DNA from 2 places in the Legionella sp. 227 genome. Region 2 is predicted to be linked to the other one. Evidence: riboswitches for the same ligand, from Rfam matches in the RefSeq annotation. Region 2 holds a riboswitch; the other holds the start of a gene.

Region 1 (8,213 bases), 830 kb from region 2:
ATCGATTCACAAAAATAAGCTGCTGTATCCAAGAAAAATTCAGGGCTTCCACTCTATTCAGAATGAGATAAACAATAAGGAATAGCACACAGAATACCGATAAACAACATGATAGGTGCATGAACTATTCGAACTAGCCTTTTGCTCAAATCAATAAAGAAATTCCTTTGTTTCCAATTTTTTAATCTCTTCGGCACCCTGAATAATGGATAGGTAATCAAGTTGAGGTTGACTTAACTTTCTATTTATTTTCTGTACCAAAAGTAAGAGGCCTTTATAAAATTCATATTGCCTCTTCGCATCAATTGGGCACCATGCGACCTTTGTGAATCGATTCCTGCCTTCACAGGAATGATAAATACTCAGTTGGGCAACTATCTTATTCTTCTACGCTATTTATTAAACAAAGTCCCCCTGGGGGGAAATTTAATAATTCATAGTTACTAAGGCCGGAATAATAGCGACTCATCATGTAATACCCCTACAGTGACAACTCCTTGCTCAGACAGCCATTGATTTACCTGTTTGCGCCGGGTGTAAACAGGTAAATCAGTACGTAGAGCAGATTCATGTATCTTTTTTATTAATTCATCGGGCAGAAAATAGTCTGGATAATTTTTTTGTAGGTAGCGTTTCAGTTTTTTACCTTTGTCTGATAACCAAAATCCACCATCAAGTGATGCGGAAATACAGATTTTTTTAATGTCGCCAAAACGTGAAAAACGAATGAGTTTGTTTATTGAGTGTTTCCGTACGTAAAGAGTAGTATCTCGGCCAAAAAATTGGGTTTTGCTGTAATGATTTTCGACCAGTCCTCTTGGTTTAATTAACCAACCAGAAGCATGACGCTTATCTTTTTTCTCCAATACTCCACCAAAAAAAAACCAGGTTCCTGCATAACCAGAATTTCTACCTGTTGATTGGTACCAGGGGGTGTTATGGATCACTGTGATCAGACGTTGATGGCTTTTCTTCCATAAGTTTGCAGTAATCATGGTGTGCTGAGCGGACGGATCTTTTGGCGTATGCTTTTCTAAAAATCTCATTAGGAAAATGAACTAAGTTGACTAGACATGTAACGATAAACCATGCAGTACAGAAATTGCAAATACAAGAACTATATCTATTGCGATTCAGGTTAAGGAGCTCCTTAACCTGATAGAATGCATTTGGTTTGTTATTATGAAAGTCGGTGATACGTGTTGACTCCGTGATTGAATACATCAACAAAGTTCGCAACACTGGGAATAGTAGAGTGGCCTGAAAAAAAGGCCAGGCCCGCTTGTATTCCTCGAGTAATATTGGCGCCTGCGGCCAAATTATTTAATGAATTTGGGGCAATTGCTTCAAAGGCATGAATTGCAACATCCGGGAGATACTCTATTACTGCCGCTTCTGGATTATTAATGTATTGATACATTACAAGCCCAGCAACCAATGCATTGTAGCCTCGATATACAGTGCTCCAGCTTAACAGGTTATACATAGTCACCGATTTTGAGGTTGTTGCTGGTTGTTTTTCATAAGCCATGTTCACTACTCCTTGTTATTGTAAATTATAAAAATCGTTTTTTATCGTGCGACATTATAAAGTAAGTTTTGAATTTATATAAGAAATCTTTTGCTACTGAAAACCGTTAAATTCTTTCTGTAAATAAAGTTGAAGTTGAAAAAAAACGAGTTAAAATAATAACTTGCCTCTGGAAAACCTTAATGAAAAAATGAACAGGAATTTTCAGTAGCCCAATTAACTCAGTGGATTAAGCTAGGCTTTAATCGCCATTTATATTTTTTAAAAGGATTTTGAAATGCCAGGATCAACTTCAAACATATTAACTCGTCTTCAGGCACGCGTGCCTACTTCTTCCTCAGCCCATAGGAATACGCAAAGAACGAATGGCGGTTTATTGGTGACGCAAAGTACAATACAAGCAGGAATGCAAATTAATAATACAACAAGTCCTATTGCTTTAATCCCTATCGCTTTTGCCCAGACCCTAAATTCCGGATATGCTGTAGTACGGTCCGATACTCACCTCAATGAAAAATTGATCCAAGGGCTTCAAGCAATTTTTTCTGCTGTGATCCTGGGATTGGCAATCAGTTTGGTATTTCATGATGACCAAATAGTGAAGCAAGTCATGTTTTTATTTCAACTCCTCTATGGAGCCTTATTTCTCGTTACCTGGGGTGGTAGCGAGGTTTCTAAAGATACAACGTCAACACCTACCAACAATGGAGTCGCCCCTCTTCTCCTTAAATCGATTATTAAGAGCCCTGCTGAGGACGATTTAGAAAAGGGTGAAAAAAGTGAAAATGAGGAAGAACTTGGAGCAAGTGATGACGAGAAAATAGAAATAGAGGAACAGAGAAAACTCTCTAACTCGAAGTAATGTTGCTAGCGAGGGGATATTCTCATGCTGCGTAGACTGACCTTGGGCACTTCTCTGCCAAGGTCACGGGAGGGAAAATTGCAAATTAGAGCGAGATTTTAAATATGGGATGAGGGTTGCGGTGAGCTATCCTCTCCAAGTTTTATACCAGTCAATATTTTTTGAAAGATATCAAAATTTTTGCTTTGTGAACGGGTATCAATAATTGGAAACATGATATGTTGGAAAAAAGAGGCTCTTTTTTCAATTTCCTCAGCATAAATTTCAGCGATGAGTTCGGGCTCATTTTTAAATTCGCCACAACCCCAAGCGCCAAACATCGCATAAGGTTGGTTGGCAATAATTAATGTGTCCAGTTGTGCCGCAATGCGTCGTCGTAAATCATCCCGGTGTTCTTTAACTACTTCCGGCGCCTTCGAATGGGATTCAGCAAAGTGTTCTGGCGCTGCAGATCTTAATTCACGAAAAGGAAAAATATTTGTTGGCACAAGAAATGAGAAGCTCATATCAGGATCAGAAATCTTATTGGCTGAAAAATCATCTATTGACGGCGTAAGCAATACTTCAGGCCCTCTAAAACAAATTCTCGGTTCATCACTGTGGAAGGTTTTACATGCGTTTGGTGAATAGGCTTCTTTACAGCGTTGCTTTAAAATTTCGAGTTCTTCATGGGTCATTCTCCTTCGGCCTTCTACTAATTCTATGCCTTCAGGAGTATAAAGAAATGCATTCTCATAATCCTTATCATGTCGGACTATTTTATCCATTAATGAAAGCGCGCAAGTGGTTCGATGCCACATGTTTTCTTCTTGAGCACTTCCGCCTTCCAATGACCCTCCTCCAGGATAGAGGGAATTGGCCATATTTAATATGGAATAAATTTTTGCATACTTTTGGGTAGCCTCCATCGCTGTAACACCCCAATCTTGGTATACGACTTCAACCTCAGGAGGCGGATCAGATCTTTTTTTCGCCCAAGAAGTTAAATTTGCGGTTGCTGTCTTTTTTAATTCCTCTAATTTTTTATAATCAGTTATTGTACTTAAAGTTTTGCCCATGCTTTCATGACGCCAACGCTCACCAGAAAGAGCACCTTTGAACAAATTGGGTTTATGTGCTTCATGAACACCAAAAATGGCAGCATGCTCTACTGCATGACTAGCGCTGGGAGATTTTCCTCTAAAAAATTTTAGCAACATAATTCACAAACCCTTATTTTTTGGACTCAATGTGTCTCTTTGAAGAGCTAGAGCGCTCTGAATCAATATCTTAAAATCAATGCATCAAACGAACAGGCTACAAAAATTCAAATATAGGGTTCTGGGAAGGACCATATATCCATACATTCCTATCAAAATTAGAGTAGAAAACCTCTCATTCTATTCGCAGACGAATTCACCTGGCTATATATTGATAATAGTGTATATGATTTGGAATTCAAGAGCAGCACGTAGGTCTCCATTTGTTGACCGATATGAAACACGGAATTGATTTATCTGACTCGTTCCACTGGTTTATTCTTAAGAGAGTAACGAAAAACAAGCTTGAATTAGAAAATTTTTAGTATTTAGTTGAATTTATATTCCTTAAGCCTTAAATAAGTTATATTAAGAGAATCATAGAACAAGGAGCGTTTATATGATGAAAAATTTAATAAAAAATGGGATTGGGTTCATTATATTTTCTTTTGCAATTCAAGCCATCGCCAAGGATACGATCAGTGTTCAAGTAAAAACCGATGAGAAGACAGCTGCTGCTTTGGGGTTTACTGTGGAGGGTAAAAAATCGGGGGCTCGCGGGAAGTCCTATTCAGGCAAAGGACCTGCAAATAAAGTATATATCTTTGGTTATCGAAAAAATTCAGCATTTGGTCCAGACATTTTATGTGGTTCCCAAAAGCTAGCAAAAGACAGTATTGTGACTTTAGTGACTACAGGAGATCATTGCTCCATTGAAATCGATTAGGGGCTGCCTACCATTCTCCGATAATCGGGTTTTTCAGGATCATTGTCTGTCTTTATGGATTAGCGAACATGAGCCCCGCATCCTCAATCATTTGCTCATATATCAAAACCAAAACCGAGCCTTGATGAATTTCCAAAACAATGTCAGATAGTCGTGTTCGATTGAAACACGAAGTTTTTCCTGGAAAATAAAGTTGCGAATGATTGAGCTCCCATTGAAGCCCTTTTGAAGAAATAGTTGCTGTGGGTATTCCGATTAATGAAATTTTTGTATGCATGGGTAATGAGCACCCCATACTTGATTTTTCATTTAAAACAAAGCCGCGTATGGGGGGCGCATACAAAAGACAATTTGTTTCCATAAAAATATTTATGTTATTCAACACATGATCCAAATGCCCGCCATTGATTCCTACAATGATGGCAGGTAATAAATCATTCTCTTTTAAATAGTGCATCGCTTTTTGATAATCACTAAAATTTTGATCGGCTGAATGAAGAAAAGGATGGTTTTCTAAGAGAGATGGTCGAACAGAATCCAAATCCCCAGTAATTAAGTGCGGGCTAATTCCACGCTCTAATAAACTATTGGCCGCCCCATCTGCTGCGATAATGGGCATGTTCAATGTTTTGAAGAATGATGACTCAGGTAATTCTCCGTTGAGGCATAGAATCGATCGATAGCCTGTTAAATTAATTACATCGTGCATCATAATGTCTTTTTAAAAGAATAAGCAGCACACTGACAATCAAACCTACTGCATTAGAACTGATCACAAAAAATGAATCCGTACTGCTCCCATAAATAATCCAAGCTAGAGAACATATGAAGTAATTAACCAACATGAGCATGGAAAGATCATGAGTTGATCGTGTTTTTAAGGATTTGATAATTTGCGGCAATAAGCCGATAAAAGAAGTAATAAAAGCAATAATACCTGAGAGCATAACTATAGACACATTTTCCTCCGCTCAGACGAATGAGATCAGGTTCAAAGGGTTGGTTCATCCTCTCAGCCACAACGGGCACCCCTAATGTACGAACAATATTTTACCATGAAGGGTAAAAGCTGAAAAGTAAATCCTCTCAATGCTTCATTACTTGAACATGTTACTTGCTCTCGCGTCATTTTGTCTTCATTTAATCCAGAAAAATTCATTAGCTTACAATCTAGTTGTTTTTAATGACAAGTGAAATAAAAACACTCTAACAAAACATAAAAAATACTAAATGCTAAGGTTTTGTTAAGGTTGGTGTTTTAAAATATAGCTCATAAATTGGTCAGTCAGAGGATTCATTTTATGGGTAAGGTTATTGTTATTCACGCTAATTGTCATAATCCAACTGCAAAAGGTGATTTTGCTTTCGCAGGTAATATTGCCAAGGATGTTGTTCGCGAGCTCGAAAAACAGGGAGTTAAGGATATTGATGTCGTTTTAGTCAGTACGCTTGATGGGGTTCCTCGATTTAAAAGTATGTACGGCAATACAGTTAAGGGTCGTTTATCAATAGAGGGGACTGATGTTGGACTGTCTTCCTTGGAAGAGTTTGATGCCGTTGAAAATACAGTGGTAGCCTTTATCGATGCCAATCGTTGCAAGTATTCAGCAGCTAATCTTGTGAAGCGAGTTCTTTCTCCTGACAGTAAATTCATATTTGTAGGGAATGTAAACCAGGAGGCCTTTGCAGATATCTTCATGCAAACCTTATACCGTATGCAAGCCAAAATGAATCAACCCGGGCTTTATGAATCATTTAGTGATCAGGATATGTTGATTGGCAGTGCAGGTATTGGCCAGGACCGTTTAGGCTTACCTACCATTACTAAAGCAGAAGATTTACCGGCATTAAGTAATCCTGAGAAAGCCTCACTTCCGACAGGTAAATATGGTTTTATGTATCTTGCCGCAGTAGATTCTTCTAAAGATTATAAATTAATTGCACAATACATTAAGTTGAGTGGTCAAGATAAATATGTTCTTGTCGGGGATTTTGGCAGTAATAAATCGGATATCAAATATGCGTACGATCATGATACGACATTGCCTACTTCCAAGTCGCTGCCAGCAATCGAATACCATCAAAGCTTACCCAATGTAGTAATGCGCCAAACCGTTGCTAATTCATCAGGCGATTTGGTTTTGTCAACGGGTGTTACCAGTACTTTGGAAGCAATGAGGGATAAAAAGCTGACCTATTATCAAGATATGTCAAACAATACCGAATTTGTTGCAGCTTATTTAATTGCTGTGAAATCACTTGTTTCAAGTGATACTTCCTTATTTGGTGCCATGCCGCAGATGATTATCGAATTATCAAGCCTGCTTTTTGCTAAGAAGCCACTAAGCCGGGTTGATATGGAGCGTACCCATGAGCTGTTAGAAATCTCTTCTATAAGCTCCAGATTAGTGGACACGAATCAAACCATTATGGATCAAGCCAGTGGAAAACTCGCCCCAAAACTGCTTACTTTTTTGGGTGAGTCACGTAAGACACAAGATGCAGTTCAACTGGCTAACGTCTGTGCTTCATTACGTAAAACGGGTGAATTAGGTAGTCCAGTGCACGATCAGGCGCTAAGAAGAGCGGCAACTTGGGGGCGATTATTTGAACTTAAGGTTCTCATTAAATCAATGTCGAAATCGGATTTAGATAAAACAGATTCTACTTATAAACGCACAGCTCTGCATTGGGCCGTTTCCGGCAAAAATTTGGATTGCGCGCGCGCATTAGTGAACGCTGGGGCAGCTTTAGATCTTCAGGATAACTTGGGTCAAACGGCGCTACATAAGGCAGTGGCAGGGGGTGACCGAGAAATGATTAAAATGCTTATAGAGGCGGGTGCTTCTGTAGATATTCCTGATACGTCGCACCATAGTCCTAAAGATTGTGCCCCAGATAGTGGCGTCTTAGCATTTATTAATCATTGTCATTCACATCGGGCAGAAAGCAAAGTGAGTAAATTGGTAAACATCTAAAACATCAAAAAAATCATAGAATAGTTTTTCACCTCAAGGTTGGGGATCTTAAAAGTCCCCAATCTTTCTACGTACGGACATAATTTGTCCTCATTTAATGCAATTTTCTGGGTAAAATTGGTGCAATAAGTCATATTTTTTTCATCTGTTCAAAAGGCTTTCTTTTTTGCATAATGGGCTGCGATGTTAGTTTGGTTAAAATATTTTCTTTCTAAATTGACATTAGAGTTGATTATTAATCCTTAAAGACATGTTCCTTGAGGATGTTTTTCAAATAAGGAATAAAAATGAAAAAAATTGCTTTGTTAATCATGGGATGGACTTTAATGGGTTTGGCTGTAGCTGCAAACAACCCCAAAGAAGAGGTCCGGCATATTGTGACGCTCAATGGTCTAGCTCAAGGCGAAGGACGGTTTATTCGTACTGATGTTGTTGAGAATGGTAAATACAAATTTGGCTATTATTTTTGCGGGACCCGCCATAGCGTAGTCTATGGAGATATAGTTTTTGCTGACGAAGTGGGTGAGTCATATCGTGTAGAACGCTCCATCAAGTTTTCCATTTGCCAGGATGAAACATTAACTGATTGCCAGGAATTTGCTAATGACCAGTTTACTATTTTTAAGAATAAAGACGGCTACTTAGAAACCGATAGTCGGCCTGTTCTACCTCTAAGTATTGCCTCAGTAAAAGATGTATTTAAAGCCTGTGAGCCTAATCCTGAAGAAGATAATCGGATGAAAAAAATAATTCATGCGGGTAGTAATTATCTGATTCGCCAAGGCTGATTTTTTAGCTTGGTACAGCGAGTCGTATTTCGTGGCGCCAAGAAATTTTCTATTAAAAAAGCCTCTCTCCGATTTTTGGGAGAGGGGCA
Region 2 (8,213 bases):
GTCGGCACTCTTGGGGCTATTGGCATTGGTGCACTCGCTTTTTATGCAATTTTGGGATTTGCTTACTTAAGTTCCAGTGCTAAAGAATGCTATAACAGTGATAAAAACGTATTCGCGATGATTAAATCACGTGTTGTGAATGAAGATGGACTGAGTTTTACGGGTGTCATAAAATCTGTAGGTGCTGTGCTTTGGTCTCCATTTTTACTTGTTGGCGGTGTGGCTGGTATGGGCAGTAAATTTGCTGCAAAGCTGTTTTCTTCAAAATCTTCGCCTGCAACAGAAAGTGAAGCATTGAAAATGAGTGCATCTCCATATTCAATGTTAAGCAGCGACGAGCCTACCAGGCAATCCAGCTCTCGTTCGGAGAAAGACAGAGAACCAGGTAATTTTGGTTCTGTGTTTTCTGCGGAACAAACGTTTGCTGATGGAGAATCTCTGTTTAACTCTGCGACATCTTTCCCTTCATCTCAATATCCTTCGAATTTATATCCTCCTAGTTACTAGAATCTATTTGATTCAAAGAAGGGGTAGGTTTTTGGGTTCGATGTTGCTGAACCCAAAAACCAAATAAAGAGATAGAACTTTTAATCAGTATCCTGTGAATAAAAATTATACGCACCGTCAAACGTGATGGCTGTGTGTAAGCGGTCTTTTTTCTCCATAAATAGCCTATAATTTAAACAATGGTGCTTTATTGGAGTATCAAAGTGATTCCTAAGAGTTCGGTCATGCCTGAAATAGAAGCAGCTACTCCAATATGGCAGAATTTAAGCTTTACAGATCAAAAAAATATTTCAAACCGGATGGAGCAATGGTTTGCAGATATAGAAAAACAAAATCAACCTAATAACACTGAAACAAATTCTTATTTAGCGACTCAATTTTTGGCACATTTTGGCTTAAAAAATGCCTCAGAGGTATTTGATTTTCTGAAAACGGCTGGCGGTAATGTGACATTAACCATGATAGCTCGAGAAATAATGAAAGAAGAGGCACGAATTGAATCGATCAGGGAACGTAATACAGAAGAAATACTCAGCCAACAGCGACACTTGATTTTTCTTCTTATGGGGATTATTGCAGAACGAGAAGAACTGGCTAAAAATGTAGATCAGCTGATTCGACTCGAAATCGACAAACATCTTCTAAAGGATAAACAGGAACAGAGTAAAGAAACAATTTCAGATCGCTCTCCAATTCAAATTATAGACGATATGATCGCTCATTACGTGGAGACCATTAAAGTTTTAGATGAAAAACTGGATGAATTGGAACACCAATTAGAGCAGGTTGAAGAAGAGTTAGTGGCTATCGAAGAGGAAGGGCAACGAATGGAAGCTTACCATGAGGCACTTCATACCCATATCGATATACTGGATACTTATTTGCAACTGCCTATTTTCAAGCATCCTCAAGGAAACCCTACTGCGTTTTCTGCACAAAGAATATCGGTTTTGGTGAACGATCTAAAACGGTATAAAGCGCAGGAAGAACTCTATAAAAGCACAGCTTCTGATGATACCCTGGCACATGAAGTTGAAAAAAGACGTCTCAGCAGACACATTAGAACGATTGAACATGAACTGAGTTTTCATAAAGTTCATCTGAGCCAAACAACAATGAACTATGAAGAACTATTTCGCTTCGCTTTGGAACAAACCCGAGCTAAAATACGAGAGCATCAGAGTATTCCTGGGCAATTGGACCCTGAAATGGAAGGCTTGAAATTACGTGAACAAGGATTGGTTTCCGCATTGAAAGTGATGAACAACAAGAAAATACTTCTTAATGATAAATTGGAACAAGTTTTTGATTATTCCCAGGCCCGTTTTAGTATCAAACATGAGGATGCAAAATTTCTTGTTCAAACAGATGATGGTTCATATGCTCTGCTTCCTAAAGATAAGGATCCTAATAAATTGACGGAGGAGGACTGGGTACAAGCTAAGCGTGATTTTGAGCAAGCTAAAGAACGCATTCAAACCCCTCGCTATAATTGTCTTGAAAAGATACAAGAAAATTTGCAGAAGCATATACATCGCTACGAACAACATCTAAATTTAAGAGAAGTATTAAAAAACCAAAAATCAGAAATGCAACGAGCCAGAAATGAAATGGGAGATACATTAAGAGAAACGCGTGCCCAAAAAGTATTATTAAGTAAGAATCCCAGTTTGTCGCATGCTCCAAAAACAGATCCTCATGCAAGTTATTCACAAATGATAGAGAAATTTGAATCTTTGGTATTAAAAGCACCTAAAAAAGACGATATAGAAAAAGCACGGAATATTGTCGAGAGCTCAACCATATCACCTAAAAACAAAGGAGAGCTTAATAAATTAATCGAACAAGTTTCGCCAGAGAAAATTATGGAATCACAGCAAAGGCTCCAATGGCTCTATAGTGCCAGACGATTAATAAAAGATACATCACCCACCCCTAATGTCGATCCGAAATTGCCCAAAAAAGATTAAGCCAAACAAAACTTTAAGATTCAAATGTAATTTTGTTAGGAATTGCATTCAGTAGGGATGATGAATGAGGGTATTCCGTGTATAATACCGACAATTTATTTTTCAGGTTGCTTTATGAATAAACAGGACTTTTACTTCGATTTACCTCCAGAATTAATTGCGCAGTATCCCTTAGCAAATCGTAGTGATTCACGCCTTTTAATTTATGATCGTCAAAAAGGTGAATACGGTCATTACCAATTTCGTGAAATCGCTGATTTTTTAAACCCCGGTGATTTATTGGTAATGAATGATTCCAAAGTTATCCCCGCCCGACTTCATGGCCATAAAACTACTGGAGGGAAAGTTGAGTTATTAGTCGAGCGAATTACGGGTGAGTTCACTTTTCTAGCTCATATTAAAGCCAGCAAGTCATTAAAATCGGGCTCAATTATTAAGCTGGAACAAAATAAAGAAATTGAAGTTCTTGATAGGCAGGATGATTTATTCACTTGCAAAGCGGATATGGACGTCTTGAAATTATTAAATGGAATAGGACACATTCCCTTACCTCCTTACATTACCCGAAATGATGAAAATCTGGATCAAGACCGTTATCAAACAGTGTATGCAAAATATGAAGGATCTGTAGCGGCACCCACCGCGGGTTTGCATTTTGATGAATTGGTATTAGCCAGCTTACATTCACGAGGTGTTGCAGTAGCTTATCTTACTTTGCATGTTGGGGCTGGGACATTTAGACCTGTTCGTTGCGATAACATCAAAGATCATAAAATGCATAGCGAGCGATTTACAATAAGTCCTGAATTATGTGCTGCGGTACATGCTACAAAGGCTGCAGGAAATAGGGTAATTGCCGTCGGTACAACTGCTATGCGAAGTCTTGAGAGTGCGGTCCACAATGGAATACTAAGTCCCTGCAGTAGGGATACAGACATCTTTATTTACCCAGGCTATGAGTTTAAGATTTGTGATGGATTAATGACCAATTTTCACTTACCTGAATCGACTTTATTAATGCTGGTTTCCGCTTTTATTGGTCATAAACAAGCAATGATGCTTTATCAAGAAGCAATTGAAAAGAAGTACCGGTTCTTTAGTTATGGTGATACCAGTTTATTGCTGTAAATCAGATAACCGTTCACCAAAAGCTATATTTGGCACAGGTTGAAACGATCTCAATTAAAAAATGCTCATATTGATGTATGCTGCGCTTTTTTGAATCGAGCTCCTTCCAACCTGAACTCAAATCTGACTTTTTCCCTAAAGCACTCAAAATTTTGGTGAATGGATAATAAATCAGGAGATTAGAAATGTTGACTGCAGTACAGAATTTTATACCTGTTTTAACTTCAGAAGCAGGTGCGTGTCTTACAACAGCAAATTGGCACGAAGCAAAAGTAATGGCAGCATCTTATTCTCTAGAGAGCCTGTTGTATAAACCTGGCCAGGATGCGCTCAAAAAAATATCCGATATATCCCATTATCTCGTTTGGCCAGGTGTTATCGTGCTGAATGCAGCATCGCTTGTGGCGAATAAAGAGGGAATTTTTACGCTTAAATCACCTTATGATGGTTCTAGAATAAAATTTACTGTGGGAGAGTTGCTCCATCTTATTCAGCACTTAAAGCCCAATGCAGTCATTTTACCCCAAAACATCATGCAGGATTTTCCACAAATTTGGGATAATTGGAATGATGCAATTGTTCCATTTATGCATGTTAATGACTTAAAGAAACACGAAGTAATTAAGCCGCATGGAGTTTATTTTAATGTTTTGAATGAGGTGGATTGGGAACAATTAAATCGGTGGTCGCATGTACCGCGCTATATTATGGGTCGTTTTGACTCCGAATTAATATGGCGCTTGCGTGATCAAGGTATAGGATTTATTGAGACCGATGAACCTGCACAAGCAGCGATGCAAGGAAAGGTATACAGCCGTGCAGGGGATGTGGATTTAACGGATTCAAAAACACAAATGCAATTTGAACTCATTGATGCTGATTGCGCGTGTCCTACTTGTTCGCAACGATTTACGCGCGCTTATCTGCATCATTTATTGCAACATACTCCTTTATTATGTCAGCGATTTTTGATTCAGCATAATGTGTTTTATGTGCAGAATGATAAATAGATTTTTACCCTCACCCCAGCCCCTCTCCCGATAACGGGAGAAGGGATTTTTTTATATTTTGCCTCAAAAGATGCCTTCTCACCATGGGGAGAAGGTGCCCGTCAGCACGGATGAGGGTTGTTCTTATTATAATGTTTGACAGTTTTTTCCATAACAGCTAGCATTACCAACAATTGATGGCGCGGGGTGTCGTGATAAACGTCTGAGAAATACCCGTTGAACTTGATCTGGTTCATACCAGCGTAAGAACGCCTTAAAACTGAATTTCATTTGAGAACAGTTGAGCTTTTGAATGGCCTGTCATGGTGCATTTGCTCTTATTTGCGAGTGATTCCCAACAGTTCTAATGAAGGTTAACTTCTTCAATTTAGTCTTTACGCGATATCTTTAGCCATCCTTTATTTTATTAATTAATCTAAGGAGCTATGGCATGAACGCATTATCTACAAGAACAACTTTATTACTCAATTGGTATGCAAACCCATACCATACCCCAATTTTTGTTGCTCATTCATTGGGTTATTACCAACAAGAAGGCATAAAACTTGCAATTTTGGAGCCTAGTGATCCCAGTGATGTGACAGAAATTGTAGGTATGGGGCATGTTGATTTTGGCGTTAAAGCCATGATTCATACTTTAGCCGCTCGTGCAAAAGGTTATCCTGTCACATCAATTGGAACGCTATTGGATGAACCTCCTACTGGGCTTATCGCACTTAAGTCCAGTGGCATTACTTCATTTCAAGATATTGTTGGTAAACGGGTAGGGTATATTGGTGAGTTCGGCAAAATCATTATTGATAATTTGGCACAATTGGCTGGTATTGATTCTGCAAGCTATGAAACAGTCCGTATTGGCATGAATGTTACTGATGCAATTTGTCGTGACATTATTGATACTGGCATTGGTTTTATTAATTTCCAAAAAGTTGAATTGGAGCATCTGCGTGGTGAAACAGTATTTTTACGCCTGGATCAGCTAGCTGGTCTAGGTTGCTGCTGTTTTTGCTCCATTCAGTTTATTGTGCCAGAAAGGATGTTAAAAAATCCTGAAACCATTAAAGGTTTTCTCAAAGCCACACAACGTGGAGCAGCGTTTACTACCGAAAATCCAGATGAAGCTTATGAACTCTTATGTAAAACAAAGCCCCAGTTACGAACGCCCATGTATCATACGATTTTTATTCGTAGTTTACCCTTTTTCTCGCGCACGCTTTTGAATGTAGAACGTGATTGGAATAAGGTAGGACGTTTTGGCAAGCATTTAGGAGTGATTGATGATTCTTTCTCAGTGCATTCCTGTTATACAAATGAGCTGCTGCCCAAGATGCCTCATTCTGATTTAGAGCCTATCGCATGTTGTGTGGGTGAATAATTGTGGGTTAGGCCTTGGCCCAACTTTAGAAAATTTAAGCAGTTTGGTATTGATCTTATTGTTTATCGTTGGGACAAGGCTCAACCTACGGTAGGTTATTTTTGAGTGATTTTAATTAAATGAAAAATGTTGCTGTTGTTGGTGCTGGAATCATGGGGTGTTTGCTGGCTTTGCGGTTACACAATGATGGATGGCAGGTAACCCTATTTGAGGCAGAAAGCGCGTTCAATAATTGCAGCTACGCCGCTGCAGGTTTATTGGCACCTTGGTCTGAGCTTGATAAAGCGGAGCATGTAATTTTCAAGTTGGGAATGGAGTCCGTTGCTGGATTATGGAAGTCTATTTTGCATCAATTAACGGAACCTGTGTATTTTCGTCAAAAAGGTTCTCTTGTAGTGCACCACCCTCAAGACAAAGCAGAATGGCAGCAGTTCAGTACACGGATTGTCAATAAATTAAGTGACTCATGTTATCAAGTGCTCACTCAAGATTCTCTGGGGCAGCTTGAACCGGAGCTGAATCATTTCCAGGCAGGGTATTATTTCCCCAAAGAAGCGCAACTCGATAATCAGAGTTTATTGCTGGCACTCAAAAAACATCTTTGCCAGCAAGGAGTCGTTTGGCGGGACCAAACTTATGTTTCTTGCATCCATTCAGGCAAAGTAGAAACAGCAAAGGAGTCCTATTTATTTGATTTTGTTTTTGATTGCCGGGGTCTTGGAGCAAAAAACACGTTTACCAATTTACGTGGGCTTCGCGGGGAACTTATCTGGTTGCATGCACCTGAAGTTCAATTGCAAAGACCCATACGCTTTTTGCATCCAAGATACACTATTTATATTGCTCCTCGTCCTAATTCTTATTACCTTATCGGAGCCAGCGAATTGGAGACAGAAGACTCCAGTCCAATTTCAGTACGAACGACACTTGAACTATTAACAGCTGCTTACTATGTACATCGAGGTTTTGCTGAAGCACGAATCATTAAAACGGTGACGCACTGTCGTCCCACTTTAGTGCATCATCAGCCGCGTATAAAATATGCAAAGCAACTGATTGCGGTAAATGGACTTTATCGTCATGGATTTTTAATAGCCCCGGCATTGGTAGAGGAAATTTTACGTGGACTAAAGAGCAATAAAAAAGACATTTATTATCCTGAGCTCTGGGAGGCTTATTGATGATCATTTATATAAATGATGAACCACTAACTGTAGATGCATCCAGTACGCTACAGGCAATACTTGAACAGAAGAACGGTATTGCCGCACATGTGGCAATCGCAATTAATAATCAGTTTATCCCCAAATCGATGTTTGCGGAGACTACCTTATGCGAGGGAGACCGTATTGATCTCATCGTGCCGATGCAAGGAGGGTAATCATGTGGCATTTAGCAGATAAGCTTTTAACAAGTCGGTTGCTTTTGGGGACTGCGGGTTATCCATCACTTGAGGTAATGACCGATGCGGTACGGGCCTCGAAAGCGGAGGTAATTACCGTTTCTCTGAAACGACAAATGGCCAGTGGTACAGGTAGCGATTTATTTTGGCAAACCATTCAGTCTTTGAATTGTTGTTTACTGCCCAATACTGCTGGTTGTCGTGATGCACAAACTGCGATTACTACCGCCGAAATGGCGCGTGAACTTTTTAATACGTCATGGATTAAATTAGAAGTGATTGGTGATGAGTTTAGTTTGCAGCCGGATCCCTTTGAGTTATTGCGTGCAGCGAATGAATTAGTAAAACGAGGATTTGAGGTCTTTCCTTATTGTACTGATGACTTGGTTTTATGCCAACGTCTCATGGATTGTGGTTGTAGGATTTTGATGCCATGGGCTGCGCCTATTGGCTCAGGAAAAGGATTACTCAATCCTTTTGCGTTGGAGACATTACGCCATCGATTAACGGATGTAACCTTAATTGTCGATGCGGGGATTGGTAAGCCATCTCACGCGGCACGGATTTTGGAATTAGGTTTTGATGGGGTTTTACTGAATAGTGCAGTTGCTTCAGCGATTCATCCTGTAGCAATGGCGGAAGCTTTTTCGCATGCAGTTATTGCTGGACGAGGTGCTTTCGAGGCAGGTCTTATGCCGGAGCGGATTACCGCACAATCATGTACCCCTTTGATCGATACACCTTTTTGGCATCAGGAGGTTTTATGATGAGCACGGTGTGGAGCAATACTGTCAATGAAGTCGATTGGCAAACACTACGTG

What was found. A riboswitch is a leader RNA that binds a small molecule or an ion and turns the genes downstream of it on or off. The one in region 2 is predicted to bind thiamine pyrophosphate.
Positions count from the first base shown of each region.
Region 1: it holds a riboswitch for thiamine pyrophosphate, as region 2 does, so the genes downstream of both, ACF8MK_RS03410 (SemiSWEET family sugar transporter) here and ACF8MK_RS16720 (ABC transporter substrate-binding protein) in region 2, are expected to answer to the same signal.

Region 1 is NZ_CP171154.1:786,255-794,467, reverse strand. It holds gene ACF8MK_RS03445 (hypothetical protein) at 1-2, opposite strand, end outside; gene ACF8MK_RS03440 (hypothetical protein) at 444-1,046, opposite strand; gene ACF8MK_RS03435 (hypothetical protein) at 1,181-1,531, opposite strand; gene ACF8MK_RS03430 (hypothetical protein) at 1,809-2,393, shown strand; gene ACF8MK_RS03425 (poly(ADP-ribose) glycohydrolase domain-containing protein) at 2,492-3,592, opposite strand; gene ACF8MK_RS03420 (hypothetical protein) at 4,032-4,358, shown strand; gene ACF8MK_RS03415 (thiamine diphosphokinase) at 4,411-5,067, opposite strand; gene ACF8MK_RS03410 (SemiSWEET family sugar transporter) at 5,051-5,317, opposite strand; TPP riboswitch at 5,304-5,401, opposite strand; gene ankY (Dot/Icm T4SS effector AnkY/LegA9) at 5,660-7,336, shown strand; gene ACF8MK_RS03400 (hypothetical protein) at 7,624-8,124, shown strand.
Region 2 is NZ_CP171154.1:3,865,660-3,873,872, reverse strand. It holds gene ACF8MK_RS16740 (hypothetical protein) at 1-507, shown strand, start outside; gene ACF8MK_RS16735 (hypothetical protein) at 711-2,477, shown strand; gene queA (tRNA preQ1(34) S-adenosylmethionine ribosyltransferase-isomerase QueA) at 2,592-3,605, shown strand; gene ACF8MK_RS16725 (tRNA-guanine transglycosylase) at 3,791-4,615, shown strand; TPP riboswitch at 4,788-4,881, shown strand; gene ACF8MK_RS16720 (ABC transporter substrate-binding protein) at 5,046-5,990, shown strand; gene thiO (glycine oxidase ThiO) at 6,110-7,171, shown strand; gene thiS (sulfur carrier protein ThiS) at 7,171-7,371, shown strand; gene ACF8MK_RS16705 (thiazole synthase) at 7,374-8,159, shown strand; gene thiE (thiamine phosphate synthase) at 8,156-8,213, shown strand, end outside.